One region of the Neobacillus sp. B24 genome, then DNA from elsewhere that is predicted to be linked to it. Evidence: riboswitches for the same ligand, from Rfam matches in the RefSeq annotation. Region 1 holds a riboswitch; each other region holds the start of a gene.

Region 1 (10,512 bases):
TGGAGTCAACTTGCCTTCTGAATGGGCACAAATCTGCGAACAAACAGTAGAAAAAATTAGTGAAATGGTCATTCCATATGAGGATTGTACACCGTATGTATATTTACAGGATTTGATTGAAGGTCGAAAATCAAATACAGCCATTCGCCATATTTTTATTGACGAGGCTCAGGACTATACACCGTTTCAATTTGCATTTATCCAAAGATTGTTTCCCTATAGCAAAATGACTTTGCTAGGAGATTTTAATCAGGCGATTTTTTCCGGTGCGACCGGTGCAGGTACAGTATTAACTGAAACAGGTAATGAAGAGAAAGAGATTGAAACATTTGTTTTGACAAAAACCTATCGTTCAACAAAAGAGATTGTTGAATTTACTAGGCAATTGGTCGAGGGGGGCGATGAAATTGAGCCCTTTAACCGTTCCGGCGATAAACCGACAGTTGTTAAGACGGACAGGGCAAACTTAAATGAATTGATACTCAATAAAATTAATGAGTTAAAGCCGCGTGGCCACCGTACGATAGCGGTAATCTGCCGGACTGCAGCGGAAAGTATCCAAGCATTTCAGGCGCTCCGGCAAGAGGTTTCACTTCATTTAATTGAAAAAGGAACAATTTCCTATGAGAAAGGAATTCTTGTCATTCCATCTTATCTTGCAAAGGGAATCGAGTTTGACGCAGTGATCCTTTACGATAGTTCGCAATATCGTGCGGAAAGCGAACGGAAGCTGTTTTATACTGTCTGCACTCGTGCCATGCACGAACTTCATATGTTTGCCACGGATGGAATCAGTCCATTAATGGAACATGTTCCAAAAAGTACCTTTATATTTCGCTAAAATAAAAAGCTGCATTGAGCATCCTGTGTTCAATGCAGCTTTATTAATGAATTATTTTTGCCATTGTTTTTGAACTTGTTCGAAGGCAAGTCGAAAAATTTCTTCATCGGAGGTGTTTCGATCAGTAATCACGTTAGTCCAATAACTTATTCCTTCGAATGTAATGGCTACTTCAATCTGTACCATAAATAATCACCTTTCTTCTATAAATAAAATTTCACAACGTTTCACAGTATTCGCGCGAACTTATTCTTATGACAAAAATCTTCAGCGGGACAAAGGTGTTAAGAAGAATGATAAATGAAGCTCGTAAAGGAGAATATGTGTTAAAATTGAGGAGGTTTTCAAATTATATCATGATCTCCCAGAAAAATGGAAGGGGGATTTTTTGTAGAAATTTGTTAATAAAAAAACTTCCGATACCCGGAAGCTTTCATACTTCTACGTTCATAAACTCTGCTGCAAATTGCTGCACTAAATTTTTATCAAGGTTATTTCGCCGTAATAAGGACTCCGCAACGACCAGATGGTTTTGTATCAAAACATTTCTTTTTAAATCACGAATAGATATATCGCCATTTAACAATTGAATGGCTTTTTCTTTGATGTCTTGATTCTTTGATGAATGGTACAGAAGATAGGAAATACAAGTGATTTTATCCACAACTAACACTCCTCATCTACCAAGAATCGAACATTACTATATTCAATTCGACGGCAATCTTATTTTTCCTTCTATTTTTCAGAAAATTGTTGATATAAAGGAATTTTGTTGAATATTGCTTATTTGTGCTGATTTTTATATAATATGGAAGGGATAAACACTTACGGTAACAACAGGGGAAATTACCTTTCGTCCCAACTGGGATGGGAGGTTTTTTGTTTAACGATAAACCGCCGCCTGTTGGTGAATTTTTATACATAAATAGGAGGAAACTCAGGTGAAAGTAACCCTAATTAAGGAATTATACAGAAACACCGAAAGCTTCATTGGTCAAAAAGTACAAATTTCTGGTTGGATTCGTACAATCCGTGATTCAAAAACGTTTGGCTTTATTGAATTAAATGACGGAAGCTTCTTCAAGAGTGTTCAAGTTGTTTTTGAAGACAAATTGGAGAACTATAAGGAAATTGCCAAGCTGCCAATCAGCTCTTCAATCAAAGTAGAGGGCGATTTTATTCACACGCCAAATGCAAAGCAGCCGTTTGAAATCAAAGCGACAAGTATTGTCATCGAAGGAATTTCCAACGTCGATTATCCATTGCAAAAGAAGCGCCATTCTTTTGAATACCTTAGGACAATCGCCCATTTACGACCTAGAACCAATACCTTCGCAGCTGTATTCAGAGTAAGGTCGCTTGCGGCTTATGCACTTCACAAATTTTTCCAGGATAGTGGATTCGTTTATGTGCATTCTCCAATCATCACTGGGAGTGATACCGAGGGTGCGGGAGAAATGTTTAGAGTTACCGCTCTTGATATGAACAATCTTCCGAAGAATGAAGAAGGAAAAACCGATGATACAAAAGACTTCTTCGGCAGAGAAACGAATTTGACTGTTAGCGGCCAGCTTTCGGCTGAATCTTTTGCCTTGGCTTTCCGTAATGTCTATACGTTTGGACCGACATTTAGGGCGGAAAACTCCAATACTTCCAGGCACGCAGCGGAGTTTTGGATGATAGAACCGGAAGTTGCTTTCGCGGAGCTGCCTGATATTATGGACCTTGCTGAAGATATGGTCAAGTATGTTATTGACTATGTACTCGAGCAGGCTCCTGAAGAAATGAGTTTCTTTAACAGTTTTGTTGAAAAAGGCTTATTGGACCGTTTAAATAATGCACGTAATGCAGATTTTGGCCGTGTAACTTATACAGAAGCCATTAATCTTCTAAAAGAATCAGGGGAAAACTTTGCCTATCCAGTTGAATGGGGGCTGGATTTGCAATCAGAGCATGAACGGTATTTATGTGAACATGTGTTCAAAAGACCGGTGTTTGTAACGGATTACCCGCAAGAAATTAAAGCCTTCTATATGCGATTAAATGAAGATAACAAAACTGTTGCTGCAACTGATTTGCTCGTACCTGGCATCGGGGAGCTTATCGGCGGCAGTCAGCGTGAAGAACGGGAAGAAGTTCTTGCTGGCAAGATTAAAGAATTGGGCATGAGTGAAGAAGATTATTGGTGGTACTTGGAATTGAGGAAATACGGCGGTACGAAACATTCAGGATATGGAATCGGTTTTGAACGCCTTATTATGTACTTAACTGGCATGACTAATATTAGAGATGTCATTCCGTTTCCTAGAACACCAGGAAATGCAGAATTTTAAAAGTTTGATTTCAACAGACTCAGTATTTTTGAGTCTGTTTTTTTATTTGGCTCTTAAAAATAATTAATTCCATAGTTGATAAAATTAATTTTTTGATAATAAAATATAAAAAATATTAATTATTACTTTCAATTCTTAAACAATTAGGGTATGATATGGGTAAGCTTAGGAAAGGAGTTCCAAATGGCATATCCATTAATTACAAATTGTCCCGTTTGCAGTAAACAACTTACCATTACTAAACTCCAGTGCAAGCATTGCCATACGACGATTGAAAATGAATTTGAATTATCTAAGTTTGCTTCACTTGGTCAGGAACAGCTTCATTTTATTGAAATTTTTCTTAAATGCCGCGGCAGTATTAAGGAGGTTGAAAAAGAATTAGGTATTTCCTACCCGACAGTAAGAGGAAAGTTGGATGACATTATATCAGCTTTGGGTTATTCCACAGTAAAAAAACAGGAAATTGACAAGAAAAAAATCGTCTCGATGTTGGAAAAAGGTGAAATCACGGCCGAGGAGGCCATTACTTTATTAAAAGAGGGGGAAGTGTAGATGAAGGATGAAATTTCACGTGTATTAACATTGGTGGAGGAAGGCAAAATTGATAAGGAAAAGGCCACAGAATTGATTAATGTGCTGCAAGGAAAAGAAGAACCGTCAGTCTCATTAGCTAAAGAAGAGATCCCTTACGGCAATAAAATGTTAAAAATTCGCGTTACTTCTCATGAAGGGGATAACGTCAACGTAAACCTTCCGATCAATCTGGTCAAAGCTGTACTAAAGGTAGGAACAAGTATCGCCGAGAAAATACCTCAGGCCGAAATGTATGTGAAGGATATTAATGTGGATTTATTAATTGAAGCCATTGAAAACGAGCTGGACGGACAAATTGTCGATATTACTTCGGCAAATGGCGATAAAGTTTTTGTGGTGATTGAGTAAACCATGTTAAAAGTCAAAGTAAAAATGAAAGATAAGCGGTTCAGTATTCCGGTTCCCTATATATTCCTGAATCTGGTCAGTATGATCATTACATCGAAAAAAATGAATGGTGTTATCAATAAAGCAATCGAAAAAGATGGTGCAAAATTTAGCTTTCCCCAGATAGACAGGACCGATTTGAAGCCATTGCTTAAGAGTTTAATACAACACAAAGGAATTACCCTGGTGGAAACTAGATTAAAGGATGGAACAGAAGTGTCAGTAAAGCTTTGAAGCATTACCAGATAAAACGGTAATGCTTCTTTTTTGTAAAAAAACAGCATGCAATTTCTGCATGCCCAGATTGTCGAGAAAGGGTATACTTCTCGGCAATTTTTTATTTTTATAGAAAAGCCGATTACATTAAAATTGTCCCTGCTATGGGTCTGGTGATTTCCGCCAGGACATAATCAACCTAAGGAATTGCAACACACCTTTTCCGGTCTTTATAAGTTTATCGTAATCTTTTTCGTGTTGGGCAAGCCGCGGTTAGAAGAGCCAACTCACTTGTTTATTTTATAAAAAGGACTATTTTGTTGTTCGAGCTCATCAGACGCTAAAGCGAGTTTGATAAGTAAGCGGAGAAATTCCTCTTAATTAGAAATTAGCACTGAAAATAGCTTGAATAGGCGGAAGGATTCCGGTTATTAACCGGAAAAACGTGAAAATGAGCAATTTTTCTTAGCTTAGGCGGAAAACCTCCGCTTAAATTCCACGAAATGAGCTATATTCTTTAGTTTAACCGGAAAATCTCCGCTTATAGTTGTGCGGTGTTTATGCTGCCGAAGTCTTTCTTGTGGAGCGCAAATCAACAGACACATCGAATAGTGGGTTTATTAATAATGAAATATCAAATTAACGCGGTGAATTGTTAAAGAAATAATACAAAAAAATGCCGTCGAGAGTTTTTCTCGACAGCCTGAGCATGCATATTCTGCATGCTGTTCATCATGATTAATTATTTAAATCACAGTCTTTTAATGGAATTAGCTTCGTTTTCTTCGTAAATTTATATCCAAGCCAGACGATGAAGAACAATGGCAAGCCGATATAGGAGACGAGAACTCCGTTCCAATCAATTTGATCCCCCATAAATGCTGAATAATTTTGACCTAACACAACGAATGCACAGACTGCAAAAGCAAAGAGAGGTCCAAATGGGAAAAGTTTTGATCTGTAAGGTAATTTATTTAAATCCCTGCCTTGTGCCACATAGGCCCTGCGGAAACGGTAATGGCAAACCGCAATTCCTAGCCAAGCGATAAAACCGGACATTCCTGATGCATTTAAGAGCCAGACATAAACAGTTCCATCACCAAATAAGGAAGCAAGAAAAGCAAGTGTGCCTACCAATGATGTGGCAAATAAGGCGTTTACCGGCACGCCGCGCTTATTTAATTTAGCGAGAAACTTTGGTGCCTTGCCCGCGCGTGCCAAATCCCAAAGCATTCTAGTTGAAGCGTACATACCAGAGTTACCGGCAGATAATACAGCTGTCAAAATTACGGCATTCATGACAGATGCTGCAAAAGCGATGCCTGCTTTTTGAAAAACAAGCGTAAATGGACTTAGTGTCACATCTCCGTTGGCCAAGTTTTCATTCGTATAGGGAATTAACAGACTAATAACCACGATGGCTAAAATATAAAACAAAAGAATACGCCAGAAAACAGTCTTTACAGCACGTGGAATGGCTTTTTTCGGATCTTCCGTTTCCCCTGCAGCAACCCCCAATAATTCAGTTCCCTGGAAGGAAAATCCTGCTGCCATAAATATACCTAACATTGTCATAAAGCCGCCGTGGAACGGGGCATCACCTATCGTAAAGTTTTTAAATCCAACTGCTTCGTCACCTATGATTCCAAAAATCATTAAGGTACCGGCAATAATAAAAACAATAACAGTGATTACCTTAATGAATGAAAACCAATATTCCGCTTCGCCAAAACCTTTTACAGAAAGATAATTGAGTAAAAACATAATAGCTAAAAAGATACTGCTCCATAATAAAGATGGAGAATCTGGAAACCAAAATTTCATAATCATCGTTACGGCAGAAAGTTCAGCAGCAATTGTAATTGCCCAGTTATACCAATAATTCCAGCCTAACGCAAATCCAAGGCTAGGGTCGACAAATTTAGTAGCGTAGGTACTAAAACTGCCGGCTACCGGCATATAAGTGCCCATTTCCGCTAAACCTTGCATTAAGAAGTATACCATGACACCAATAATCATATAGGAAAGAATCGCTCCACCTGGTCCAGCGGTATGAATGGCACCGCCACTCGCCAAAAATAGTCCGGTTCCGATTGTACCGCCAAGTGAAATCATCGTTAAGTGACGAGATTTTAAGCTGCGTCTTAATTCATTGTTATTTTGTTGTGGTGTGAGATCTTCTGAATATACGTTTTCCTTTAATGCTCTAGCAGTTTGCATCGTTTTGACTCCTTTTTGAATTATTTGGAAGGAGTTTGGAATAAAAAATGCCATCGAGAAGCTTCGATGGCATGATTAATACCCAACATCATACCTTCCGAAAGATAGCTCAACATGTTTGAATGGTAAGTCCAAACATGACAGTTCTGTTCCTGTTCGGAAACAGCCCCAGCATGCCTTTTCAGAGACCAAAGCATACTTCGGCAGTTTTTCCTTTCAAACGGAGTCGAAGATGTCTCTGCATCTCGTCCGCTTTACTTATAAAAACCGCGACCTCTACCTCATCGGTTTGATGAGGATTGTTTTATTAAATTAATACATTACTAAAGTATAAATGTTATTGTAGAAAAGTCAATGGAAAAATTTGCAGATAATTGATTATTATTGTAATAAACTATCTAGTTTACATCATCAATGAGAATCGGTATTATTTTTTAAAAGAAATGCTTTACAGGCGGGCAGGAGGAGAAAGCGTTGCGGCTTATTGGATTAATCATCGGCTCCCTCATTGTAGTAGTCGGTTTCAACCTTTTTCTTATTCCACATGAGGTATTGAGCAGTGGACTAAGTGGGATTTCGATGCTAATTGGATTAATTACCCCAATAAATACGGGATTGGCAAATTTTCTGTTGAATCTCCCTTTATTAATAATTGGTTATAAAATGCTTGGGAAAAAGTTTATTATGAACTCCATTTTTTCAGTTATTATTATTTCCTTCGGTCTTTACATAGTGCCGGTTTTCCCCGTAGCAAATGACATGATTTTATCATCGATATTTGGAGGAGCATTAACTGGTCTCGGAGTTGGGATCGTTTTCCGCTGCTCAGGTTCTACTGGTGGATTTGATATTATTGGGATGATTGTTTCTAGGAGTAAGGACTTCCCTATCGGTGATTTACTGTCAGGAATGAATGGTGTTGTCATTGTGATAAGCGGGTTTATATTTAATTGGGATTCAGCTCTATATACATTAGTATCGATTTATGTCACTGGTAAAGTAGTGGATGCGATCTATACGGACCACACGAAGTTAACCATAATGATAATTACCGATAAAGGACAGGAAATGAGAGAACATTTACTGAATAATTTGTACCGTGGATTAACGGTCATGGATGGTGTCGGCGGTTATTCGAATATGAATCGTAATATTTTAATAACAGTCATTTCAAGATACGAATTAAATGATGTTAAAAACCTAATCAAAGAAGTGGATCCGTCCGCTTTCGTTAATATTACCGAAACGATTGAGGTAATGGGGTTATTTCATCGCCCAAGTCCTCAATAATATTCTAAAAAAATAATCCCACACTAGGGTAATTTTTTTAGCTAATTCAATATTAACAAACAATTCAGAAATCTGTTATACTTTAGGATATCGAAAAAATTCCATGGAGGCAGTCCAATGTAAAATCCCCTTACTTTTAGTAATATAAAAAACTAAATAAAAGTGAGGGTGGTATTATGTCCAATTTTATCGGAAAACAGAAATCGTTCCGGTTTCTTTGGGTAGGACAAATGTTTGCCAATCTGGGAGATATATTATATATCGTTTGTTTGATAAAAATGATTTTTGATGCAACTGGCTCTGTTACCTATATGGCCCTTGTTCCTTTTATAAACACATTCTCGGGATTGGTTAGCGGATTGTTGGCCCCGTTGATCATCAATAAGTACCGTCTGAAGTCGATTTTAGTCTTTTCACAATGTGGGAAGACAATTCTGTTGCTGATTTTATGTGTTTTTGTTGTTACTCTCGAAGCCAGTGGGTTATTTTTTCTCTATTTACTCATCGCTCTGGTTTCATTTTTGGATGGCTGGGCGACCCCTGCACGGAATGCGCTTGTTCCCGGTTTGGTAAAGGAGAGTATACTAGTAAAAACCAACAGTTTATTATCGATTTCAGACCAGGTGATTCAGTTGATTGCCTGGCCAATTGGAAGTATTTTTTTGGTGGCTGCCGGCTATGGAAGAATTCTTTGGCTTACCTTTTTCCTGTACATGATTTCAACTGTTTTGATGATCCTAATCTCCCCGCCAACTACTCAATCACGCAGCAGTGGAAATCAAACACAAACAGAACTATTAATTGAGGGCTGGAGACTGATTTGGAACTCAAGGCAGCTCCGGACAATTAGTTATATGAACATACTTGAGACATTTGCCAACGGGGTTTGGATTGCCGCGATATTGTTTGTTTATGTTTCCGAAGCATTAAATAAACAGGAAAATTGGTGGGGGTTTATTAATGGAGCGTTTTTCGGAGGGATGCTTTTTGGCGGCTTTGTCATTTATCGTCTCTCAAAACACTTGGAACAAAATCTAGGAAAAACAATTCTATGGTCAACTTTTTGTTTAATCGGGATTACCTTTGTATTCGGAATCACAACGATTCCTTGGCTGGCTCTGCTCCTGTCATTTTTATTTGGTTTGCCTCAAATGGCCCGGGATGTTGCTGAAACAACGATTTTCCAAAAAAGTGCAAGAGACGGGCTGCTTGCTAAGGTTTACTCCGCGAGAGGAACGCTAATTTTTGCAGCCTTTGGCATATCATCGCTTGTCATGGGATGGATAACCGAACAATTTGGGGTGCAAACGACATTTATGACGGCAACAATCTTGTTTATCTGTTCGTTTATGGTCGCCCTCGTAAATAAAAGAAATCTAGAAGTGAAGCACAAAATTAGAGAATGAGAGGACTATTATTATGAGGCCAATCATCTTGGGCATCTTTGCTGCCTTCTTTTTTGCATTTACGTTTATCTTGAACAGGTCCATGGATTTAGCAGGGGGAAGTTGGATCTGGAGTGCGACGTTACGGTATGTTTTCATGATTCCTTTTCTGCTGGTGATTGTATTGGCGAGAAAAAACCTATTACCCCTTTTTAAAGAGATGAAAAAATATCCCGGACATTGGGTGTTATGGAGTTTCATTGGATTCGGCCTATTTTATGCCCCGCTTTGTTTTTCGGCTGCTTATGCTCCAGGCTGGCTGATCGCCGCAACCTGGCAAATTACGATTATTTCTGGTGCGTTATTGTCACCGCTCTTTTACGAAACCGTAACGACTAAAGCAGGACAGATATCCAAACGAGGGAAAATTCCATATAAAGGATTGGGCATGTCTTTGATTATTCTGCTCGGAATAATTTTAATGCAGATTCAGCAAACAGGTAATCTTTCAAAGCTGGCGATTATCCTGGGAATCGTACCGGTAGTAATTGCTTCTTTTGCCTACCCGCTGGGGAATCGAAAAATGATGGACCTTTGCGGGGGGCGATTGGATGTTTTTCAACGGGTTCTAGGTATGACTTTGGCCAGTATGCCTTTTTGGCTGGTGTTAGCTTGTTACGGATTACTGACAAAGAGAACACCAAGCATGGATCAAGCCTTTCAATCAGGATTGGTCGCAATTTCCTCAGGGGTGATTGCGACTGTCTTATTTTTTCAAGCGACCGACCTTGTTCGGGGGAATATGCAGAAGCTTGCAGCAGTGGAAGCAACTCAATCCATGGAAGTTTTGTTCGCACTTCTAGGAGAGGTATGGCTGTTAAAAGCAGCATTACCGGACCCGGTATCCTGGGCAGGTATTCTATTAGTTATGGGCGGGATGATCCTTCATAGTTATATAACCAATAAAAACTCACTGCCAAGAAACAAGAAAGTTAGTGCATAATCAATAATAAAAATCCTTACCAGAATGATGGTGAGGATTTTTTCTGTAGCTTTCAGATGATTAGCCATTTAAGTAAGGGGAAAGTTTTTCAATTATTTCCTCTAATATCGCAGCATTCTTCCTATACATCGCCTTTGATTTCTCGCAATCCGTGGAAAGTGAAAAGATTTCTAAATCGGCCTGTGTTTTCTTCAAAGTTGCCATCAATAGCGGTCTTTGCTGTGGTGCAGGAACCTGAAT
Region 2 (10,512 bases), 1.1 Mb from region 1:
GACTACGATGGTGACGGAGTCTATAACGAACCAGACGGCCTAATTGACCATTTAATGGTGATTCACGCAGGTGTTGGTGAAGAGGCTGGCGGCGGCTCCCTTGGCGGTGATGCGATTTGGTCACACCGTTCGAAACTATCAACCGGACCAGTAGCTGTACCGGGCGCAACATCTGACAGTCCTCGATGGGGCGGTGTTTTGGGTGCATGGGATTATACAATTGAACCTGAAGACGGGGCGGCCGGCGTGTTTGCTCACGAATTTGGACATGACTTAGGACTTCCAGATGAATATGATACTCAATACACTGGTACAGGTGAAGCAATTGCCTACTGGTCCATTATGGCGAGCGGCAGCTGGGCAGGAAAAATTGGCGGAACTGAGCCGACTGGTTTCAGCCCATATGCAAAAGAAATGCTTCAAAACTTGCATGGCGGAAACTGGTTAAGCGGGACAACCCTCAATGCAGATGAAATTACTAAAGCAGGTACTACTCTTCTTCTTGATGAAGGGGTAACAAAAGGCACTAATAACGATGCTGTACGTGTCAATTTGCCTGATAAAGAGAATAAAGTAAATACACCAACAAGCGGACAATATGAGTATTACAGCGGCAGCGGTAATGAAATGACAAACACTATGGTTACCTCTGTAGACCTGACAAAAGCAACAAACGCTCAACTGACCTTTAATGCCTGGTATGATATTGAAGAGGAATGGGATTACGCTTCTGTCCAAGTAAAGGAAGCAGGTTCTGACACTTGGGTGGCAATTGAAGGTAATATCACAACAGATGCTAATCCAAATGAGCAAAACCCAGGTCATGGTATTACAGGTACATCTAATGGTTGGACAGCGGCAACATTTGATTTAAGTGCCTATGCAGGCAAAAACATCGAACTAAAATTTGAATACTGGACAGATCCATATGTAGCACAACGCGGTTTATATGTCGATGATATTAAGATTACTGCAAATGGTGAGACTGTTCTTTCTGATGATGCCGAGGGTGATTCATCATTTACGTTTAATGGATTCTCAAAGGATAAAGGTACATTCTTCTCTACACATTACTACTTACTAGAATGGAGATCTCATAACGGTGTCGATGAAGGCTTGAAGAACATCGCCCGCGGTGCTAGCATAATGTCCTATAATCCTGGTTTAGTAGTATGGTATGTTGATGAAACCTATGATAACAACTGGACAGGCGTTCACCCTGGTGACGGTTTCTTAGGTGTCGTCGATGCGGACCAGCATACGGTTTCCTGGAGTGACAAGACCGTCGGGTCAACCCGTTACCAGCTTCATGATGCTGCATTCGGTCTGGCTAAAACAGAAAAAATGTTCTTGAATTATCCAGGTCAATTTACAATGACAGATAACTTTACCCAACGTAATCCGTTATTCGATGACAAGGCCAACTACAGCAATGCTGGTATGGTCGATGCTGGACGTAACGTACCAACCTTCGGATTAAAATTCCGTGTCGTTGGTGAAAGTGCTGATGGCACAGTTGGTAAAGTGTTAATTTTTAAATAAGAGAATTAAGAATAGGGTGCCCCGTGGGACACCCTATTTTCTTTTCAAAAGGAAACCTATTGTAAAAATCGCAGCTAACGCCATGATGATTTTCCCTTGAAGACTCCATTCTAGCACTTGTTTAACGGAGTAAGCCTCGATAAACAGGGCTGGGATTTTTCCAAGCGTGCTGGCGATGGAAAAATTCAAGATGCCGACTCGACTGCCGGCACTCACTAGGGTCACTACCCCCGAAGGGATGAATGGAAAGATTCTTAATGCGATAATTAGAAAAAATGCTTGGGGTCCTTTAGTATGCTGGAGTCTATCCAAGTATTTGTTACTAATTTTTGTTTTCACTTTGTTAATGCCTTTGCGGTATAAATAAAAGCTGATGACGGCACCCAAGGCCTCCCCTAGAATAGAAACAGCCAATCCTTGCGCAAACCCGAAAAAGGTAATATTCGCTGCTGTGACAAAGACACTCGGGACCAGCCCCAGGACGCTAATCATCACATTAATAATAATACTTAACCACACTGCATAACTGCCACTAGTTTCAAACCACGCTAGTATTTGTGATTCCATGACTACCTCGTCCCCCAAGACTCCCATTGTGATCATTGTATATCTTTATGTTAATTAAAAATAGGTGTCCTCGGAAGAGAACACCTCGTTACTTACGGATAAGTTTGATGTTTCAAAAGTTGGTGGTGTCACCGGAACAGGCACCGCCCCCTATTGAGGACAGTTTTGCTGATTTTTTAACCTGCTTTGTCCTCAAGAACCCTTATTGAGGACACTTCCACTAGTTTTTCACCCTGCTTTGTCCTCAAGAACCCTTATTGTGGACACTTCCACTAGTTTTTCACCCTGTTTTGTCCTCAAGACCCTTTATTGAGGACACTTTCACTAGTTTTTCAACCTGCTTTGTCCTCAAGACCTCTTATTGAGGACACTTTCACTAGTTTTTCAACCCGTTTTGTCCTCAAGAGTTACTATTGTATATATTTTATCTAATAATTTCCTAATACAATGATTCAAATCAGGAACCGTCCTAATTGACCCGGTAATCGGCACCTCTTCATTATCCCAGCAGCTGCCGTATAACGGTATTGGTCAAGTTTGGCACGATTTCAAGCGAATAGGTCATTTCCATTCGTTCGAGTTTTTTGTGGGCGTCTACCCCATATGGGCCAATATTAATTACCGGCACATTCAATTCCCGGATGTCCTGGTACTCGACGTAATGCTTTGTCCCCCAGCCCGGATTATTTTTCGAAACAGCCTGAATCCCCTCTTCATCATCGCTTAAGGCCACAAAGCTCATGTCCGAAATATACGGGAAGAAATTCCGGGTTACAATTGGGTGCGGGTACAATGGCTGTACTGTTTCCACCGCTTGATTTAATGCATCAAGCAGCGCTTGTTCCTTGTCGTTCTTGCCTGACAATTCAATCCGCGGTGAGTACAAGGATGAATAAAATACGATAATAGCAGGATTTTTATCCTTCATCCACTTCCACGCTTCTTCCACTACCCGTGCAGCAAACATTCGTGTATCCAGTTCTTTATCCTGTAACAGCGCTTCTTTAAATTGGTTCATATGAGAAACAAAGGCATCACCATGCTCCCCAACCAGCATTTCTTCCATCTCTTCATAGCTGTACACTCTCGGACACCAAGGATGTTCAACATATGGTTCTCCGCTCATACTGCTGTACTGCTTAAAGCGTTCATCAAACGTCTTCAAGGCTTTTTCGAAGGCAATATTGGCCTGTTCCTTCAGTTTTTCCAGCACGTCCTTCGGCGACCAGGAATGAATGAAAAAGTTATAATAAACATAAGCAGACAATGCTGTTTGTACGGTGTAAGACGGTTTCAAATCCGTTTGCTTTAAGGAAACAGGAGGAACCGTCAGTTCACCAAAGGCCTCGTTACAAAGCTCAGGATTATAGTCAATTTGCTTAGTTAACTCAGCGGCTATAAAATTCGGATCTAGCCCTTCAAAAGCAGAGCCTACATGGGTTTCGGCACCCGTAATAAAAAACGATGGCAGCAGCTTCCCGACCGTTCCCATATAAATATAGCGATTTTCATCACCCTGATGGCGCGGTGAGACGAAGTCTGCATTAATTGCCGCAACATAGTCAAAGCCATGCTCCTGCTTCCAGTTTTTCAACACCTTTAACGCCGACAGAACTCCGTGAGAGCTGTCCTCCTCATCACATTCAGCTAATAAGACGATATTCCCATCCAATTGTTCTGGATGCTCAGAGTAGTATTTTACTAGATATAGGTTACTGGCGACTCCACTCTTCATATCGAGCACGCCTCTGCCGAACATCCAGTCCCCTGACTCAAGATGTTCCTTCGCCGAAGCAGGCAGTTCCTCGTTTTTTAGCGCCTCCATCAATTGATCTGGATAGCAGGCATGTTGTTTCAATTGAGTAAAATCATCAATACCAACCGTGTCCATGTGCCCCATTAGGATAACGGTACGATTGCTAGTCCCTTTCGTGCCCTTTACGAATGCTAAAACATTGTATCGTTCATGTTCATCTTGGATCGTTTGCGGCATTAGGAGATGGGACTGATTTTCGGTAAAATAAGGAAATGACGAAATAAGTTTGTATAAAGAATCGGCGATTTTCTTTTCACCAGTTGTATTTACTATACTTTCTATATTCACTAGTTGATTGGTGAACGCCAATACGTCCTCGCGGCACTGCAGCATTAATAAGACCCCTTTTTATAATAGATTGCTATTGTAAAAAAATTTATACCAATTCATAAATAGTCGTCAAGCTATTTTTAATAGGATAAAAAATCCAGATAATTTATACTTGCAGATGAATAAATATTACTATATACTGAATTTTGTCAATAAAAACAGAATATTAAATCCTCATCTTTTCAAGCATTTGAGATGGGGTAGAGGTCGCGATTAATAAGAGTATCCTATTCGAGATTCAGTGAAATCTATGAAAATAGGAAAAAGGATTAATCGCCGAAGCATCCGGAATCACTGTTTTCGGATAGCTGGGGCTGCACTCGAAAGGGGCAGAACTGTCACAATTTTCGCGAATTGTGGAGAACTATCTTTATTCAAAGCTTAGGATGAGGGTGTCAGGCACCGTCATAACCATGGACGGTGCCTTTTTATTTTACTAAGGGGGAAAAGCATCATGAAAAAACTATTGATTACCGGAGTATCGGCCCTCATGTTGATGTTATCGGCATGCGGCACAGAGGAAGGCCCAAAAACAGGACAAGCCAAAGGAGAAGACCTTCACCTCATCAAAGAGGGTGAGCTTTCGTTCGCAATGACAGGCCAATATCCGCCATTGAATTTTAAAAAGGATGGAAAATTAACAGGCTTTGACGTGGAAATTGGCACAGAAATCGCCAAACGCATCGGCTTGGAAGCAAAACCGGTAACAAATCAATGGGAAACGATCATTCAAGGATTAAAAGCGAAAAAATACGATGCCATTATCGGCTCAATGACCGCAACTCCTGAGCGCGACAAGCAGATTGACTTTACCAATCCATATTATTTGTCTGGGGCGCAGATTTTTATAGCAGCTGACAACACTGACATTACTGCTAAAGAAGATTTAAAGGGGAAAACAGTCGGGGTAATCCAGGCCAGCACTTGGAAGGACATGGCTGAGGAATTATCGGATAACGTGAAAGGCTACCCAACAGATGTTAACGCACTTCAAGACTTGGAACTAGGTCGCCTCGATGCGGTTATTACCGATAAAATTGTCGGCTTAAACGCACTTAATGAAAAAGGTTTGAAGATTAAAGAGGTTGGCGACCTGTTAAACGAAGATCGTGTCAGTGTCGGCGTTGCAGAAGGAAACAAAGAGCTTGCCGATAAAATTAACAAGGCGATTGACGATATGCTCAAGGATGGCACTTACGAAAAAATCAGCAAAAAGTACTTCAACCGAAACATCATGGAGCAGCAATAAGGTTCTACTATAAGCAGACAACTATATAATGTGAGCTCGTATGCTCGGGCTTGCGTTATTCCTTAAGGAGGCAAGGACAAGCATGGATTTTATCCAAAATATCGTCGGAATCTTAAGTGAACATGGCCTTGCATTCTTGCAAGCCTCTTGGATGACAATTTCCATCACCATTATTTCCCTTCTATTTGCGATGATCATTGGCATCATCTTTGCAGGGTTTAAAATTTCTTCCGTTAAAATTCTTAATCGGGTGGCCGACATCTATATTGGCATTATCCGGGGAACCCCGTTAATTGTGCAAATTATGTTTCTGTATTACGGGATTGCCAACTTCCTCACCCTTAACAGCTTTACCGCCGGTGCCCTCGCCTTGAGCATCCATACTGGAGCTTATATTGCGGAGATATTCCGCGGGGCGGTTCAATCGATTGACCGCGGGCAAATGGAAGCGGCTAGATCGCTGGGGATGAGCTATCCGCTGGCGATGCGAAGAGTTATTTTTCCTCAGGCATTAAAACGGGCGATTCCACCGCTCGGGAACCAATTCATCATCAGCTTGAAGGATTCTTCCCTTGTTGCCTATATTGCGGTAACCGACCTATATAATACTGCTCTAACCGTTCAAGGGGAAAACTATATGCCGTTTGAAACCTATTTCGTTGTCGGACTTTATTATTTGATTATCGTGTTAATCTTCACCTGGTTCTTCAACCGCCTGGAGAAAAAGTATGATGTCAGTAAACCGAAGGGAGCTGCGCTTGCATGATTAAAGTGGAAAACTTGTCAAAATCCTTTGGCCAGCTTCAAGTTTTAAAAAATATCGATTTAGAAGTAAGAGACAGTGAAGTTGTCGTCATGATCGGCGCGAGCGGTTCAGGCAAGAGCACGCTGCTCCGTTGTTTAAACTATTTAGAAACTGCTGAGGCCGGTGTGATTACGATTGGGGATGAACCTATTAATCCTGCGAAAACGAATCTAAATAAGATGAGAGAAAAAGTGGGCATGGTGTTTCAGCATTTTAACCTGTTCCCCCACATGACAGTCTTGGAGAATATTATCGAAGCTCCCGTCCATGTGAAAAAGGTGACGCGTGATAATGCCACCTCCTATGCCATGGAATTGCTAAAAAAAGTCGGGCTGCACGATAAGGCACATTTTTACCCTGACCAATTATCTGGGGGCCAAAAACAGCGGGTGGCGATTGCCAGGGCCCTAGCGATGCAGCCAAAGGTAATGCTGTTCGACGAACCGACATCTGCATTGGACCCCGAGCTAGTTGGTGAGGTCCTTCAGGTCATGAAGGATTTGGCCCGTGAAGGCATGACGATGGTCATTGTAACGCACGAGATGGGCTTTGCCAGGGAAGTGGCCAGCCGCATTGTGATGCTCGCCGACGGCCATATTATCGAAGAGGGACGTCCGGAGGAAATCTTTAGTAATCCACAGCATAAGCGGACACAGAGGTTTTTGAATCAAATTTTATAAGTTTTTTATGAAACAGGGTGCAGCTCAAAATGGGCTGCACCCTGTTCTTCATGTAATTTGAACCAAAAACAGTTAAAAACCCGTCAGTAATAATGGATACTATTTTAACATGTTTCCAGTTATTCCAAATTGAATTAAATATTGAAATATTATCCAAATGACTTATAGTTATTATAAGAGAAAACTATTTTACTAGACGGGGGTACATTGTGAAAAAAAGAAAAATGTGGATTTGGATTGTGTCAATTGTTATTTTACTAGGAATTGGGGGAACAGCCGCTTATTTTTTAACCAGGGGTGAAGCGAAAATGGCTGGTGGAGAAACAGCAGCACCGCCCATTACCGTTCAAAAAGCGAGCGAGCGTGAACTGGCGCAATCGATTCTGGTTACCGGAAAGATTGTCCCGGAAAGCGAGCAAAAGATTTTTATCGAGCCTGAAAAAGGTACGATTAAAGAAATAAAGGTGGCAGAGAACCAAGCAGTCAAAGCCGGTGATGCGCTGCTTGTTTACGATTCTGCAAAAATAGACAGCGAGTTAACTAAAGCAGTTCGTGGCAAGGATTTGCTTGCTAGCAGAGCCAAAACGGAACAAAGTCAAATCACCGATGTAACGAAACGGCTTAATGAGGCGAAAAAGAAATTGTCATCCCAGACTTCCATTGCGGTGAGTACCGAGGAGGTGCCTGTGACCCAAGAATCTGTAAATGGGCTGGCAAACGAAAAAATTCAGCTGGAGATGCAGTATGAAAGTACAAAGTCTGAAATTGCCTCTGCTGAAGATCAGATTAAAGAGTTGAACGCCCAGAAAAAAGACATGACCGTTGTAAGCAAAATGGATGGCATCATCGTGAAGGTTGAACCAAACGTTGCCAAAACCGAAGCCGGCTCGACGGAACCTGTCATCCATATTATTTCGAGCCAGCCATATAAAGTAATCGGAACGATGAGTGAATTTGATGCTGTTAAAATTCAACATGGACAGCCCGTGATTATCCGGCCAAAAGTCTATAAGGACCGCGAATGGAAGGGGACGATTGAATCTGTTTCCCAATTCCCGAGCGAGGACGGCGGTGCCGGCGGTGAATTTGGCGGCGGTGCTCCCGGCGGCAACGTGACGATGTATCCGTTTAAGGTCGCGATTACCGATAATACCTCGGAGCTGCGCCAAGGCTTCCACGTTTCTTTGGAAATTAAAGTCGGCGGCGTGGAAAAACCACTCGTCGTTCCACACCCGGCTCTAGTCGATGAAGGTGGTATTAAGGTGGTCTATGTATTAGTCGATAAAAAGCTTGAAAGACGCGAAGTGAAGACAGGCGCTATGAATGATGAATTCATCGAAGTCACTGAAGGGGTAAAGCTAGGTGAGCTGGTCATAATTACTCCAAATGAACAAATGCATGACGGAATGGAAGTGACCTCTTTTGATGAAGTTGAATAATATCACAAAAGTTTACGGGAAGGGTGCACTTGAGGTTCCTGTCTTGCATGGAATTGATCTAACTGTTGAAGATGGGGAATTTATTGCGATTATGGGTCCATCAGGGTCTGGCAAATCGACGTTAATGAATATTATCGGCTTTTTGGATTACCCGACAGACGGAACATATGAGTTAAATGGTGGAGTTATCAACTCCGCAAAAGAAACTGCTCTTGCAAAATTAAGAAATGAACATATCGGCTTTGTTTTTCAACAGTTCTTCATGTTTCCAAGGGATAATGCATTGAAGAATGTCGCATCTCCTCTCATTTATGCGGGTGTTTCCAAACGGGAGCGGACAGAACGGGCCAAGCAAATGCTAAAAAAGGTTGGCTTGGAAGATAGGATGAAGCATCTCCCGAGTGAATTATCTGGGGGGCAAAAGCAGCGGGTAGCCATCGCCAGAGCACTTGTTAATAATCCCTCCATTCTACTTGCAGATGAACCGACCGGTGCGCTAGATTCAAAAACAAGTGCCCAAATCATGAAGCTGTTTACCCAGCTCAATGAAGAAGGAAAAACAGTTATTGTTGTAACGCATGAAGAAGAAATTGCCGCTTACGCCAAAAGGATCATTACAATAAAGGATGGTATGATCACTGATGACCGGAAAGTGGTGGCCTCATGAATATATGGGAAAGCATCAAAATTGCCCTTTCCTCGATTTGGAATCATAAGGTTCGGTCCATCTTAACGATGCTGGGTATTATTATTGGGGTTGCGGCAGTCATTATTATTGTCGCAATCGGTCAAGGGACACGAACACAGATGACGAATGAATTATTCGGTACCGATAAAAATGCGATCCAAATTTACTATGAGTATATCCCGCCGGAGGGCGAAGAGAACATGTTCTGGGAAGAACCTGAACTGACGGACGAAGATGTTCGAACGCTAGCAGAGGTTCCCGGCGTAAAAGCAGTCATGGCCACGAATCAGGGCTGGGGCACGATGGTGCGCGAGGATGTACAAGGGGATATGCAAATTACCGGAGTTGGAGCGGAATACTTCTCTGCCAAAAAAATTCAGGTTCTGGAAGGCCGGGCCTTCTACGCTGCCGATAATGACGGTCTTAATCGAGTGGTCATGCTAGATACCATCGCCAGGAAGAAATTTTTCAAAGAAACAGAAAATCCAATTGGAGAAATTATTGATTTAAATGGAAATCCGTACAAGGTTGTTGGTGTGTATGAATCACCGATTCCCGAGCAATACCGAAACAAGGATACCGGTGAAATGATGATGCCGCGGGCAGTGATTTCCATGATGTTCGGCAATAGGGAAATTGAACAATTGTCTGTGATTGCGAGTGACCCTGAACAAGTTTCCGAAACGGGCAGGCTGGCTGCCGAGACACTCACTGAAAAGAAAGGGCTTGAAGAAGGCCGCTATGCAACCAATAGTTTTGAGGATTATGAAAAGGAACTAAACAAGATGATTTCCCTGCTGACATTGCTGATTGGTAGCATCGCCGGGATTTCGCTGTTAGTCGGCGGCATTGGCGTTATGAACATCATGCTCGTGTCAGTAACAGAACGAACACGAGAAATCGGGCTGAGGAAGGCAATCGGTGCCACACGCAGAAAGATCCTGCTGCAGTTTCTGATTGAGGCCATCACGCTAACCTCGTTAGGCGGACTGATTGGAATGGGCTTAGCCGCAATCGGTACCATTCTCGTGTCAAAATTGTCTCCAATTTCTGCATCGATGAGCCCGCTAATCGTGTTGATCGGCATCAGTTTTTCAGCCTTTATCGGGATTGTTTTCGGACTGCTTCCAGCTAACAAAGCATCAAAACTTAGTCCGATCGATGCCTTAAGGTACGAATAAGAACCGAGGGTTATTCCCTCGGTTCTTTTTTAATATAGGTGGCTTCTAATTACAATTCCCATGCGGACTCGGGCAGCCGACATCCTCTTTTTCTATTTGGACGGTGCAATGCTCGATATGAAATTCGTCATGGAGGATTTTTTGCGATTGGGCAAGGATTTCATCATGCACGCCGCTGTCAGTAATGGTAATATGGCAGCTCAACACCGGATAGC
Region 3 (10,512 bases), 630 kb from region 1:
GCTCCAAGACGGTTGGCACCGTGCTGTGAGTAATCACATTCCCCGGCAGCAAATAGTCCTGGAATATTTGTCATTTGGTCATAATCAACCCATAATCCGCCCATTGAATAGTGAACAGCAGGGAAGATTTTCATAGGAACTTTACGCGGGTCATCACCAACGAATTTTTCGTAAATTTCGATGATACCGCCAAGTTTTACATCCAGTTCATGTGGATCCTTGTGAGATAAATCAAGGAATACCATGTTTTCTCCGTTGACACCAAGCTTTTGATTGACGCAGACGTCGAAAATTTCACGTGTCGCAATATCCCGTGGGACAAGGTTTCCGTAAGCTGGATATTTTTCTTCTAGGAAGTACCATGGCTTACCATCTTTATAGGTCCAAACACGGCCGCCTTCACCGCGTGCCGATTCACTCATCAGGCGAAGTTTGTCATCTCCAGGAATAGCAGTTGGGTGAATTTGGATCATCTCTCCATTTGCATAGTAAGCCCCTTGTTGATAAACAATACTTGCAGCAGAACCTGTATTAATAACAGAGTTAGTAGATTTTCCAAAAATAATCCCAGGGCCACCAGTTGCCATGATGACAGCATCAGCAGCAAAGGATTTAATTTCCATTGTTTTTAAGTCTTGAGCGACAATTCCGCGGCATACGCCGTCATCATCCACAACGGCACCTAAGAATTCCCAGCCTTCATATTTGGTTACAAGGCCTTCTACTTCATGACGTCGAACTTGCTCATCCAATGCGTAAAGTAATTGCTGACCAGTTGTTGCACCTGCAAATGCTGTACGGTGATGCTGTGTACCTCCGAAACGGCGGAAGTCCAGCAATCCTTCAGGAGTACGGTTGAACATTACTCCCATCCGGTCAAATAGATTAATAATACCAGGTGCCGCATCACACATTGCTTTTACAGGAGGCTGATTGGCCAAGAAGTCTCCGCCATAAATCGTATCATCAAAGTGAATCCATGGGGAATCCCCTTCACCTTTAGTGTTTACTGCTCCATTAATACCGCCTTGGGCACAAACAGAGTGAGAGCGCTTAACCGGAACCAGCGAAAATAATTCAACAGGTGTTCCGTGTTCTGCAACTTTAATTGTTGCCATCAATCCAGCCAACCCGCCGCCGACGATGATCACCTTACCCTTACTCATTCTGACTCACTCCCTTAATCCAAATCCAATATTTCAACATATTTAGAGATTAATTTTTTTGCTAATAACAAATAATAAAATTTCTTCAAAATTTTATTATTTCTTAACGCATAAATTCAACTACGCCGCATGAACCGTCCTAACGGACTTGCCAATCGGCGAGTTTTCATTTAAACAAATGCTAATAAAGTCTGAATTCCTACAATCGATAGAAGAACGAAAACTGCCAATGTAACATATGTAGAAATGACTTGGGAACGTGGGGATTGCGTAATACCCCAGCTAACCATGAATGACCATAAACCATTCGCAAAATGGAAAATGGCAGAAAGAATTCCAACTAAATAGAATACGAACATAAATGGTGAAGATAAAATCTCCTCCATCATTTGGAAGTTAACTTCTGCTCCAAATGCCGCCGCTACGCGAGTTTGCCAAACATGCCAAGTAATAAAAATAAGAGTAATAACGCCTGAAATACGTTGCAGCAGGAACATCCAGTTTCTGAAGAATCCAAATCTGCTAACATTGTTTTTTGCTGTAAATGCGATATACAGCCCGTAGATTGCATGGAACAGGATCGGTAAATAAATTACCACCGTCTCAAGGACATAACGGAACGGAAGATTCCCCATAAAGTTAGCTGCTTTGTTGAAGGATTCCACACCATCTGTCGCAAAATGATTCACTGTTAAGTGCTGCAGAAGAAAGACACCGATTGGAATGACCCCAAGCAGCGAATGCAATCTCCGATTTAAAAATTCGCGATTCCCCGCCATTGATTTACCCCCTCATTAATTTTAAAAAATGCTGTTAGGTTTCAATATCCCCCAAAACCTAGCAACACTGTGACAATTATGTGACATGTCCATTTTACTCCCAACATCATAGAGCGTCAAGGAAACGGATACATAAAAACAAGACAAAAAATAAAATTTTTAAAATATATTGATATTATAATAGGGTTGTAAAATAAACTTTCTAAAAGGAAGAGTATCTTTATTTCCTTTTAAATTACCAACATTTTACTTAAAGATTTTTTATTCGAATAGGCAATGATAATTATGATGATAAAAAAGAGAAGATTTTGTAGAATAGTAATAAATCCCAATCTGTAATGTAAACGCTTTCCTTAGCAAAACCTGTGCTGAATTTTAAATTAAATTGTATATAATAGAATGATAGAAAGAGGGGAAACTTGTGAAAAATAGTTCAGTTGCAGAACAAAATATAAGTACTTTGGAGCCAAGAACCATCTCAATGTTTGGGTATGAATTAATCAGAGAGATTCTGCTGCCTGAGATTTTTGGAAAAGATACACCTGAAATTCTGTATTGGGCAGGGAAACGGCTCGCGCGAAAATACCCGTTAGAAAGCATGGACCAAATTATTGATTTTTTCGCCAAAGCTTCTTGGGGCGAACTAGAAATAAAAAAAGAAGCTAAAAATCAATTGGAATTGGAACTGATGAGTCCACTCATCGTCTCCCGGGTCAAATCAAAAGCCGAACACTACTTCCAGCTTGAAGCTGGCTTCCTTGCCCAACAAATCGAACACCAAAAAGAAGCCATCGCCGAAACCTTTGAGCATCCAATCAAAAAATCCAACAAAGTAATGTTTACCGTGAAATGGGATCGAAAAGATTCCATTTAAGAAAGAGGTGGTGTCAGGCTCTGTGCAAGTTCACATGGCGCCTGACACCAATTCCCATTTAACCCCTATTCTCTATCGAGTTCAAATGCCTTATGAAGGGCTTCAACTGCCTGAAGCATGTGTTTTTCTTCAACTACAGCTGAAACTTTGATTTCGGATGTGCTGACCATTTTAATTGGGATGTTGTTGGCCGCCAGGACTTCGAACATTTGCGCAGCTACACCTGGATTGGAAATCATTCCAGAACCGACAATGGAAACCTTCGCCAATTTGTTTTCGGCATCAAGCTGTTCATAGCCAAGCACGTTTTTATTGTCCTCTAACACATTCAAGGTTTCGAGCCAATCATCCGTATGGATGGAGAATGAAAGATTGGCTGTACCTGCCTCGGTTGTGCTTTGAATAATGATATCTACATTAATATGATTCCTGGCCAATGTTGTAAAAATTGTTGACAAGCTTGTTAAAGAATTAGTGAGTCCTAACACTGTTACTTTAGTAATTTCATCTTCAAACGCGACCCCGCGGACAACCAGATTTTGCTCCATTGTTACTTCCCCCTCAATTACTGTACCTTCGACTTTTTCCATACTTGAACGAACTTCAAGGCGGACATTATAGTTTTTCGCAAATTCTACTGCTCTTGGATGCAGCACCCCTGCACCAAGATTCGCCAGCTCGAGCATTTCATCATATGAAACTGAACGTAATTTTCGTGCTCCCTTTACATACCTTGGATCGGTTGTAAATACTCCGGTCACATCCGTGTAGATATCACATTTATCTGCTTGTAGGGCAGCAGCGAGCGCGACGGCAGTCGTATCTGACCCGCCGCGGCCAAGAGTCGTTATTTCACCGTCTTCACTTATTCCTTGGAAGCCTGCAACAATGACAACTTTCCCTGCCTCCAATTGACTCCTAACCGCTTCCGTATTAATGTTGGAAATTCGGGCGTTGCCATGAACTGGTTCGGTGACAATGCCTGCCTGCCAGCCAGTATAGGACACAGCCGGAATCCCTTTTGCGTTTAATGCCATTGATAGTAACGAAATTGTCACCTGCTCTCCAGTAGAAAGCAGCATGTCCATTTCCCGCTTATTTGGCTGTGGGGACAACTGTTTTGCCATGCTAACCAACTGATCTGTCGTTTTCCCCATTGCCGAAACAACCACTACTACCTGATTTCCCTTTACGATTTCTTCACGGACTCTTTCGGCAACATTTAAAATTCTTTCAATACTGCCAACCGATGTCCCGCCAAATTTCTGTACAATTAAGCCCATCTCTTCCCCTACTTTCAGTTATCCGTCTTAGCTATCTTTCCCTGTAAACATAAAAAAGCAATGAGAGAGTCTCTCATTGCTTAACTAAACACAAAAAATAAATTCCTGTGCAAACAATAAAAGATAGCTCTCCAAGACAGTAGTCTTGACAATCCGGTATTTATTCAATACAGGACCAGCAAAGAAAGCAATGAGTCTTTCCTCACTTCGGCGAACATTCCCTTTCAAAGTCTATCGTTGAAGCTCATCCTTCTCCAGACCTCTACTTATGAAGCTCGCACCTCTACCTTCACTTTAACACGTAAAAGTGGTAGAATATTAAATTTCTATTCATTATAGCATAGCCTGTTTTTTCTGACAATCACTGTGAATGCAGTTTTTTCAGTAGTTCTTCAGCAACAGGAAGCGGAAGTCCGATGGCACGCAGCTCTTCTAGTGTTGCTTCCTTCATCTTTTTGACAGAACCAAATTCCTTCAGCAACTGTTTCTTACGCTTTTCCCCAATTCCCTGGATATCATCAAGCATTGACTGAAAGGCAGTCTTTCCGCGGGTTTGCCGATGGAAGGTAATGGCGAATCGGTGCACTTCATCTTGAATCCGCTGCAGCAGGTAAAATTCCTGGCTGTTACGCGCCAATGGAACCATTTCCAACGGGTTGCCATACAGCAGCTGCGAGGTCCGGTGCTTCTCATCCTTGACTAGACCAGATAGCGGAATATCCAGGCCCAATTCATTTTCTAGGACATCGCGGACTGCCTCGACATGCCCTTTACCGCCGTCAATAATGATTAAATCTGGCAGCGGCAGATTCTCTTTTAACACACGTGAATACCTTCTTCTTGTCACTTCGCGCATAGATTCGTAATCATCAGGCCCTTTTACTGTTTTAATCTTATACTTTCGGTATTCCCGTTTATAAGGCCTTCCGTCGATAAACACAACCAAGGCCGAAACGGGGTCGGTTCCTTGAATATTGGAGTTATCAAATGCTTCAATCCGGTGCGGCGTATAAATACCAATGGCTTCGCCCAAATTCTCGACCGCTTTTATTGTTCGTTCCTCATCCTTTTCAATGAGTGAGAACTTTTCCTTTAAGGCAATTTTGGAATTTTTTATTGCCATTTTAACAAGATCTTTTTTCTGCCCGCGCTGCGGCTGGAGAATTTTCACTTCGAGAAGCTGCTCGGCCATATTTAAATCTACATCATCCTGAATCAGAATTTCCTTTGGTTTAAAATGATTGGATTGCTGATAAAACTGGCCAAGGAACGTCAAAATCTCTTCCTCAGGCTCATTGTAAATAGGAAACATGGAAACATCGCGTTCGATCAGCTTTCCCTGCCGGACGAAAAAGACTTGGACGCACATCCAGCCTTTATCAACGGCATAGCCGAACACATCGCGGTCGGTAAAATCGGTCATCGTGATTTTTTGTTTTTCCATAATCGTTTCAATATGAACGATTTTATCACGATATTCCTTAGCACGTTCAAAATCCAGTTCTTCGGCTGCTGCTGCCATTTTTTCCGTCAGCTCGTGTTTAATTTCTTTATAGCCGCCATTTAAAAAGCGGGAAATCTCATCCGTCATCTGCTTATACTGTTCCTCTTTCACCTCATTCACACAAGGCGCCAGGCATTGGCCCAAATGGTAATACAGACAGACCCTATCTGGCAAAGTCGAGCATTTGCGAAGCGGATAGATTCGATCAAGCAGCTTTTTCGTTTCGTTGGCTGCACTTACATTCGGATAGGGTCCAAAGTATTTCCCCTTGTCCTTTTTGACTTTTCTCGTGATGATTAACTTTGGATGCCGCTCAGCCGTTAGTTTTATAAACGGATAGGTTTTATCATCCTTCAGCATGACGTTATACTTTGGATCATATTTTTTGATGAGGTTTAATTCCAAAAGTAAGGCCTCAATATTTGATGAGGTAACAATATATTCAAAATCCTCGATTTCATTAACGAGTCTTAATGTTTTTCCATCGTGTGATCCAGTAAAGTAGGAACGAACGCGGTTCTTTAAAATTTTCGCTTTCCCGACATAGATAATCGTTCCCTGACGGTCTTTCATTAAGTAGCAGCCAGGCTGATCAGGCAGCAGTGTTAATTTTTGTTTGATTATTTCATTCATTCGGCTACTCCCCCTCCGTCCTTAGTTCTATCCTTAAATTTTATAGCATTCCTGCTCTTTAGGGAAGTAGGAGGTTATTGGGCATAAAAAAACCTCAGCTCAATGCTGAGGTCGTGTTTGAAAGCTTAAATGTGTTTTTGCAGCACGCCTGCTAATGCATCTTTTGGCTGGAAGCCGACAACTTTGTCAACGACTTCGCCGTTCTTGAACACTAACAGAGTAGGAATACTCATAACGCCAAAGTTTGCTGCTGTTTGTGGGTTTTCGTCCACATCAAGCTTGGTGATTTTTATTTTATCGCCCATTTCTGCGTCAAGTTCTTCCAAAACCGGTGCAATCATTTTACAAGGTCCGCACCATGGAGCCCAGAAATCTACTAGAACAGTGCCTGAGCCTGTTTCAGCAGTGAAGTTTTGATCTGTTACGTGTGAAATAGCCATTTTATTGACCTCCTAGATAATTACTTAAATCTAACGAAAGTATAACATTGTTAGCATTTTGATTGCTAATAATCTGTCTCGAAACTAATTTTCCCTACTTGCCCATAAGTATTCTATGCGAAAGCCATATTAAAGGCGAGCGGAACCTTCCGCTCGCCCTTATTATTGGCTAGCTCCAGCGCCTAGGGGCTCGGGGTCATAAGCCAATCCGTCAAGAAGGTTAAAGAACAACCTTCTTGCAGGCTTGTCTTATGCCTGTCGCCCCTGGTCAAGGCGCTTCCGCTTTTCTTATTATTGGTGTACCTTTAATTTTTTAAACTCTTCAGTCAGCATTGGAACAACCTCGAACAGGTCGCCAACGATGCCGTAATCGGCCACTTTAAAGATGTTTGCTTCTGGGTCTTTGTTAATGGCTACGATTACCTTGGAGTTGGACATTCCAGCAAGGTGCTGGATGGCACCTGAAATACCGCAAGCGATGTAAAGATCAGGTGTGACAACTTTACCTGTTTGACCGATTTGCAGTGAGTAATCACAATATTCGGCGTCACAGGCACCGCGGGAAGCACCAACTGCTCCGCCCAATACATCTGCCAATTCTTTGAGCGGGGCAAAGCCTTCTGCACTCTTCACACCGCGTCCGCCTGAAATGACGACTTTCGCTTCGCTAAGGTCTACGCCTTCAGTTGCTTTTCTGACAACCTCTTTAATAATTGCACGAAGGTCTTTAATATCAACAGAAAGGGAAGTCACTTCGCCGCTTCTGCTTTCATCTTTTTCAAGTGGAGCAATGTTATTAGGGCGAACTGTAGCAAAAATTAAACCGTCCGTCACAATTTTCTTTTCAAACGCTTTACCAGAGTAGATTGGGCGAGTGAACACGACATTTCCGCCAGCCACTTCTACCGCTGTTGCATCCGAGATTAGACCGCTTTCAAGCTTTGCAGCGATTTTTGGCGAAAGGTCTTTACCAAGTGCAGTATGACCAAGGACAAGGCCTTCCGGCTGCTCTTGCTCCACTACAGCTAATAGTGCTTGGGAATAGCCGTCAGATGTATATTGCTTTAATTTTGCATCTTCTACAACAACCACACGGTCAGCACCATTTTTCACAAGCTCCGCGCCAAGGCTGCTTACAGCTTCACCAATTAGAACACCAACAACTTCTCCACCTTCGGCAACTGTCTTTGCTGCTGCGACTGCTTCGAAAGATACATTACGTAAGGATCCGTCACGAACTTCTCCGAGTACTAATACTTTTCTTGACATATGAGTATACCCCCTGGAAACAATTTTTATAAAAACAAATTAAATTACTTTAGCTTCATTATGGAGCAGACTAACAAGTTCCTTCACTTGGTCAGTAAGCTCGCCTGAAAGAACCTTACCTGCTTCTTTCTTTGCTGGCAGATAAATTTCAATTGTTTTTGTTTTGGCTTCAACATCGTCTTCTTCAAGATCAAGATCATCAAGTTCCAATTCCTCAAGCGGTTTCTTCTTCGCTTTCATGATCCCTGGTAAAGAAGGATAACGCGGCTCGTTTAAGCCCTGTTGCGCAGTTACCAATAGCGGAAGGCTTGTTTCGATTACTTCTGAGTCACCCTCTACGTCACGAGTAACGGTTACGCTTGTTCCGTTGATTTCAAGCTTTGTAATCGTCGTAACGTAAGGAATGTTTAATAATTCAGCAACACGAGGTCCAACTTGACCAGACGCATTATCAATGGCAACGTTTCCACCTAGAATCAGGTCCACTTCTTTATCCTTTAAGTATTGGGCAAGAATTTTGGCAGTTGTAAATTGATCGCCATTTTCCACATCATCTTCGGTATTAATAAGAACAGCTTTATCGGCACCCATGGCTAGCGCGGTACGAAGCTGCTTTTCAGTGTCTTCATTGCCGACAGAAATGACTGTTACTTCTCCACCATTGGCATCACGCACTTGGATGGCTTCTTCAATCGCATATTCATCGTAAGGGTTGATGATGAATTCAGCACCATCCTCATTGATTTGGCCGCCAGAGAGTGTGATTTTTTCTTCAGTATCAAAGGTTCTTTTCATTAAAACATAAATGTTCATGGTCAGGGTTCCCTCCTAGAAATTCAAACATTTTTTCAGTTTGAAAGATTATGAAAATTTTTAGTAAAAAAATATATAGACTTCATTGACTCCGAGCGGTTGCTCAGCCCAGCGCCAAAAGAAGTTTATTCACCTTTAAAATTTGGCTCCCTTTTCTCAATAAAGGCCTGGATGCCTTCCTTCGCATCATTTGAATTGAATACCTCGCCAAACAGCTGTGCTTCTCGTTTCGTTCCCTCGTAGAACTCTTTTGTTTTTGCATAGTTTAATAGTTCAATAGCTGCTTTAATGGCAACTGGACTCTTCTTGGCAACTTTATTTGCAAGCTTTAAGGCCTGTTCATACACTTCAGCTTCCGGATACGCATGGTTAGCCAACCCAAAATTAACCGCTTCCAATCCTGTGATCGGCTCAGAAGTGAACATCATTTCTGCTGCTCTTGCTACACCAACATATTTTGGCAGGCGCTGTGTACCGGCAAACCCAGGGATTAATCCAAGCTGCAATTCAGGCAGCCCAAGTTTCGCTGTTTCACTTACAAGGCGGATATGACAAGCCATCGCCAGTTCCAGGCCGCCTCCTAGGGCCGCGCCGTGAATGGCAGCAATGATTGGCTTCGGAAACGTCTCCATCCGATTAAATAAATCTTGTCCAAATGTCCCCAGCTTAGAAAAATCATCTGAAGAGCCAACCGTGGTAAATTCTTTAATATCGGCACCCGCCGAGAAAAAGCGTCCTTCTCCATGAATCACAATTACTTTTAGTTCACGGTTAGGTTCAATTTCATCAAGCAGGGCAGCTAACTCTCGCAACAAACCATTGGAGAGAGCATTTGCCGGCGGACGCTGAAGCGTAATCACAGCAATACTTCCCTCACTTGACCATTTTAAATATTCCATACAATCCCTCCTGTCCCTTTATTGCAATTAGTTCCCCAGGCCATTAATCAAAAGACTATGGACTTTGGGTGCCAACGCTACTAAATTAAACTTTTGTTCACTCATTACCCAAGAAGTAACAATTTCATCAATAGTCCCAAAAATCATTTGTCTTGTTAAGCGAACATCGAGATCGGCTGCAAACTCCCCATTTTCCTTGCCTTCCATGATAATGATGTCAATCAACTGTAAATACCCTTTAAGGACATCGTTGATTTTTAAACGTAATTCCTTGTTGGACTGGCGCAATTCCAGCTGTGTCACAATTGCCATGTGGATATCCTCTGCGAGGAGTTGGAAGTGAGTTTCAATCATCATTAATAACTTCTCTGCCGCCGTCTGTTTTCCTGCTGTTTTTTCCTCTATATTTTCAACAAATTGTCCCATTTTTTCTTCAAAGAGGGAGATAAGGATGTCTTCTTTATTTTTAAAATAAAGATAAATGGTCCCATCAGCTACTCCCGCCTGTTTCGCGATTTTTGAAACCTGAGCGGCATGGTAACCATTTTCAGCGATAACAACTACCGCTGCATCGATAATTTGCATGTATTTGGGTCTTAACTTTTTCACTACAATCCCTCATTTGAAGAAAATTTGATATAATTCAATCATAAAAAAAGAAAAATATGAATGAATAATCATTCATATTTTTATAATAATTTTTATATGTACTTCTGTCAAGAAATACTTCTTCATCAAATTTTCACATTTAGATAGGACAAGTCTCTAGTATCAAAAAAAAATAATGGCATATTCTAAGCTGCTAAGCGTGTTTTTTACTTTCATCCTCTAATTTTTGCAGTTCTTCATCCA

The links. A riboswitch is a leader RNA that binds a small molecule or an ion and turns the genes downstream of it on or off. The one in region 1 is predicted to bind lysine.
Region 2: linked by a shared signal. The riboswitch ahead of ACZ43M_RS23625 (ABC transporter substrate-binding protein) and the one ahead of ACZ43M_RS17745 (amino acid permease) in region 1 are both predicted to bind lysine.
Region 3: linked by a shared signal. The riboswitch ahead of ACZ43M_RS21145 (aspartate kinase) and the one ahead of ACZ43M_RS17745 (amino acid permease) in region 1 are both predicted to bind lysine.

The regions. Positions count from the first base shown of each region.
Region 1 is NZ_AP035777.1:3,614,723-3,625,234, reverse strand. Features, by position in the region: gene helD (RNA polymerase recycling motor HelD) at 1-841, shown strand, start outside; gene ACZ43M_RS17775 (BA3454 family stress response protein) at 893-1,027, opposite strand; gene ACZ43M_RS17770 (hypothetical protein) at 1,275-1,505, opposite strand; gene asnS (asparagine--tRNA ligase) at 1,783-3,174, shown strand; gene ACZ43M_RS17760 (DUF2089 family protein) at 3,358-3,729, shown strand; gene ACZ43M_RS17755 (SHOCT-like domain-containing protein) at 3,730-4,119, shown strand; gene ACZ43M_RS17750 (hypothetical protein) at 4,123-4,392, shown strand; gene ACZ43M_RS17745 (amino acid permease) at 5,113-6,594, opposite strand; lysine riboswitch at 6,692-6,881, opposite strand; gene ACZ43M_RS17740 (YitT family protein) at 7,069-7,884, shown strand; gene ACZ43M_RS17735 (MFS transporter) at 8,061-9,290, shown strand; gene ACZ43M_RS17730 (DMT family transporter) at 9,304-10,272, shown strand; gene ACZ43M_RS17725 (DUF421 domain-containing protein) at 10,333-10,512, opposite strand, start outside.
Region 2 is NZ_AP035777.1:4,747,087-4,757,598, forward strand. Features, by position in the region: gene ACZ43M_RS23610 (immune inhibitor A domain-containing protein) at 1-1,542, shown strand, start outside; gene ACZ43M_RS23615 (TVP38/TMEM64 family protein) at 1,576-2,109, opposite strand; gene ACZ43M_RS23620 (M20/M25/M40 family metallo-hydrolase) at 2,609-4,258, opposite strand; lysine riboswitch at 4,449-4,630, shown strand; gene ACZ43M_RS23625 (ABC transporter substrate-binding protein) at 4,710-5,504, shown strand; gene ACZ43M_RS23630 (amino acid ABC transporter permease) at 5,587-6,270, shown strand; gene ACZ43M_RS23635 (amino acid ABC transporter ATP-binding protein) at 6,267-6,989, shown strand; gene ACZ43M_RS23640 (efflux RND transporter periplasmic adaptor subunit) at 7,199-8,428, shown strand; gene ACZ43M_RS23645 (ABC transporter ATP-binding protein) at 8,412-9,095, shown strand; gene ACZ43M_RS23650 (ABC transporter permease) at 9,092-10,297, shown strand; gene ACZ43M_RS23655 (cation diffusion facilitator family transporter) at 10,343-10,512, opposite strand, start outside.
Region 3 is NZ_AP035777.1:4,247,117-4,257,628, forward strand. Features, by position in the region: gene sdhA (succinate dehydrogenase flavoprotein subunit) at 1-1,166, opposite strand, end outside; gene ACZ43M_RS21135 (succinate dehydrogenase cytochrome b558 subunit) at 1,337-1,945, opposite strand; gene ACZ43M_RS21140 (YslB family protein) at 2,367-2,819, shown strand; gene ACZ43M_RS21145 (aspartate kinase) at 2,885-4,102, opposite strand; lysine riboswitch at 4,219-4,396, opposite strand; gene uvrC (excinuclease ABC subunit UvrC) at 4,464-6,239, opposite strand; gene trxA (thioredoxin) at 6,365-6,679, opposite strand; gene ACZ43M_RS21160 (electron transfer flavoprotein subunit alpha/FixB family protein) at 6,971-7,948, opposite strand; gene ACZ43M_RS21165 (electron transfer flavoprotein subunit beta/FixA family protein) at 7,988-8,761, opposite strand; gene ACZ43M_RS21170 (enoyl-CoA hydratase) at 8,887-9,660, opposite strand; gene ACZ43M_RS21175 (TetR/AcrR family transcriptional regulator) at 9,688-10,269, opposite strand; gene ACZ43M_RS21180 (AMP-binding protein) at 10,463-10,512, opposite strand, start outside.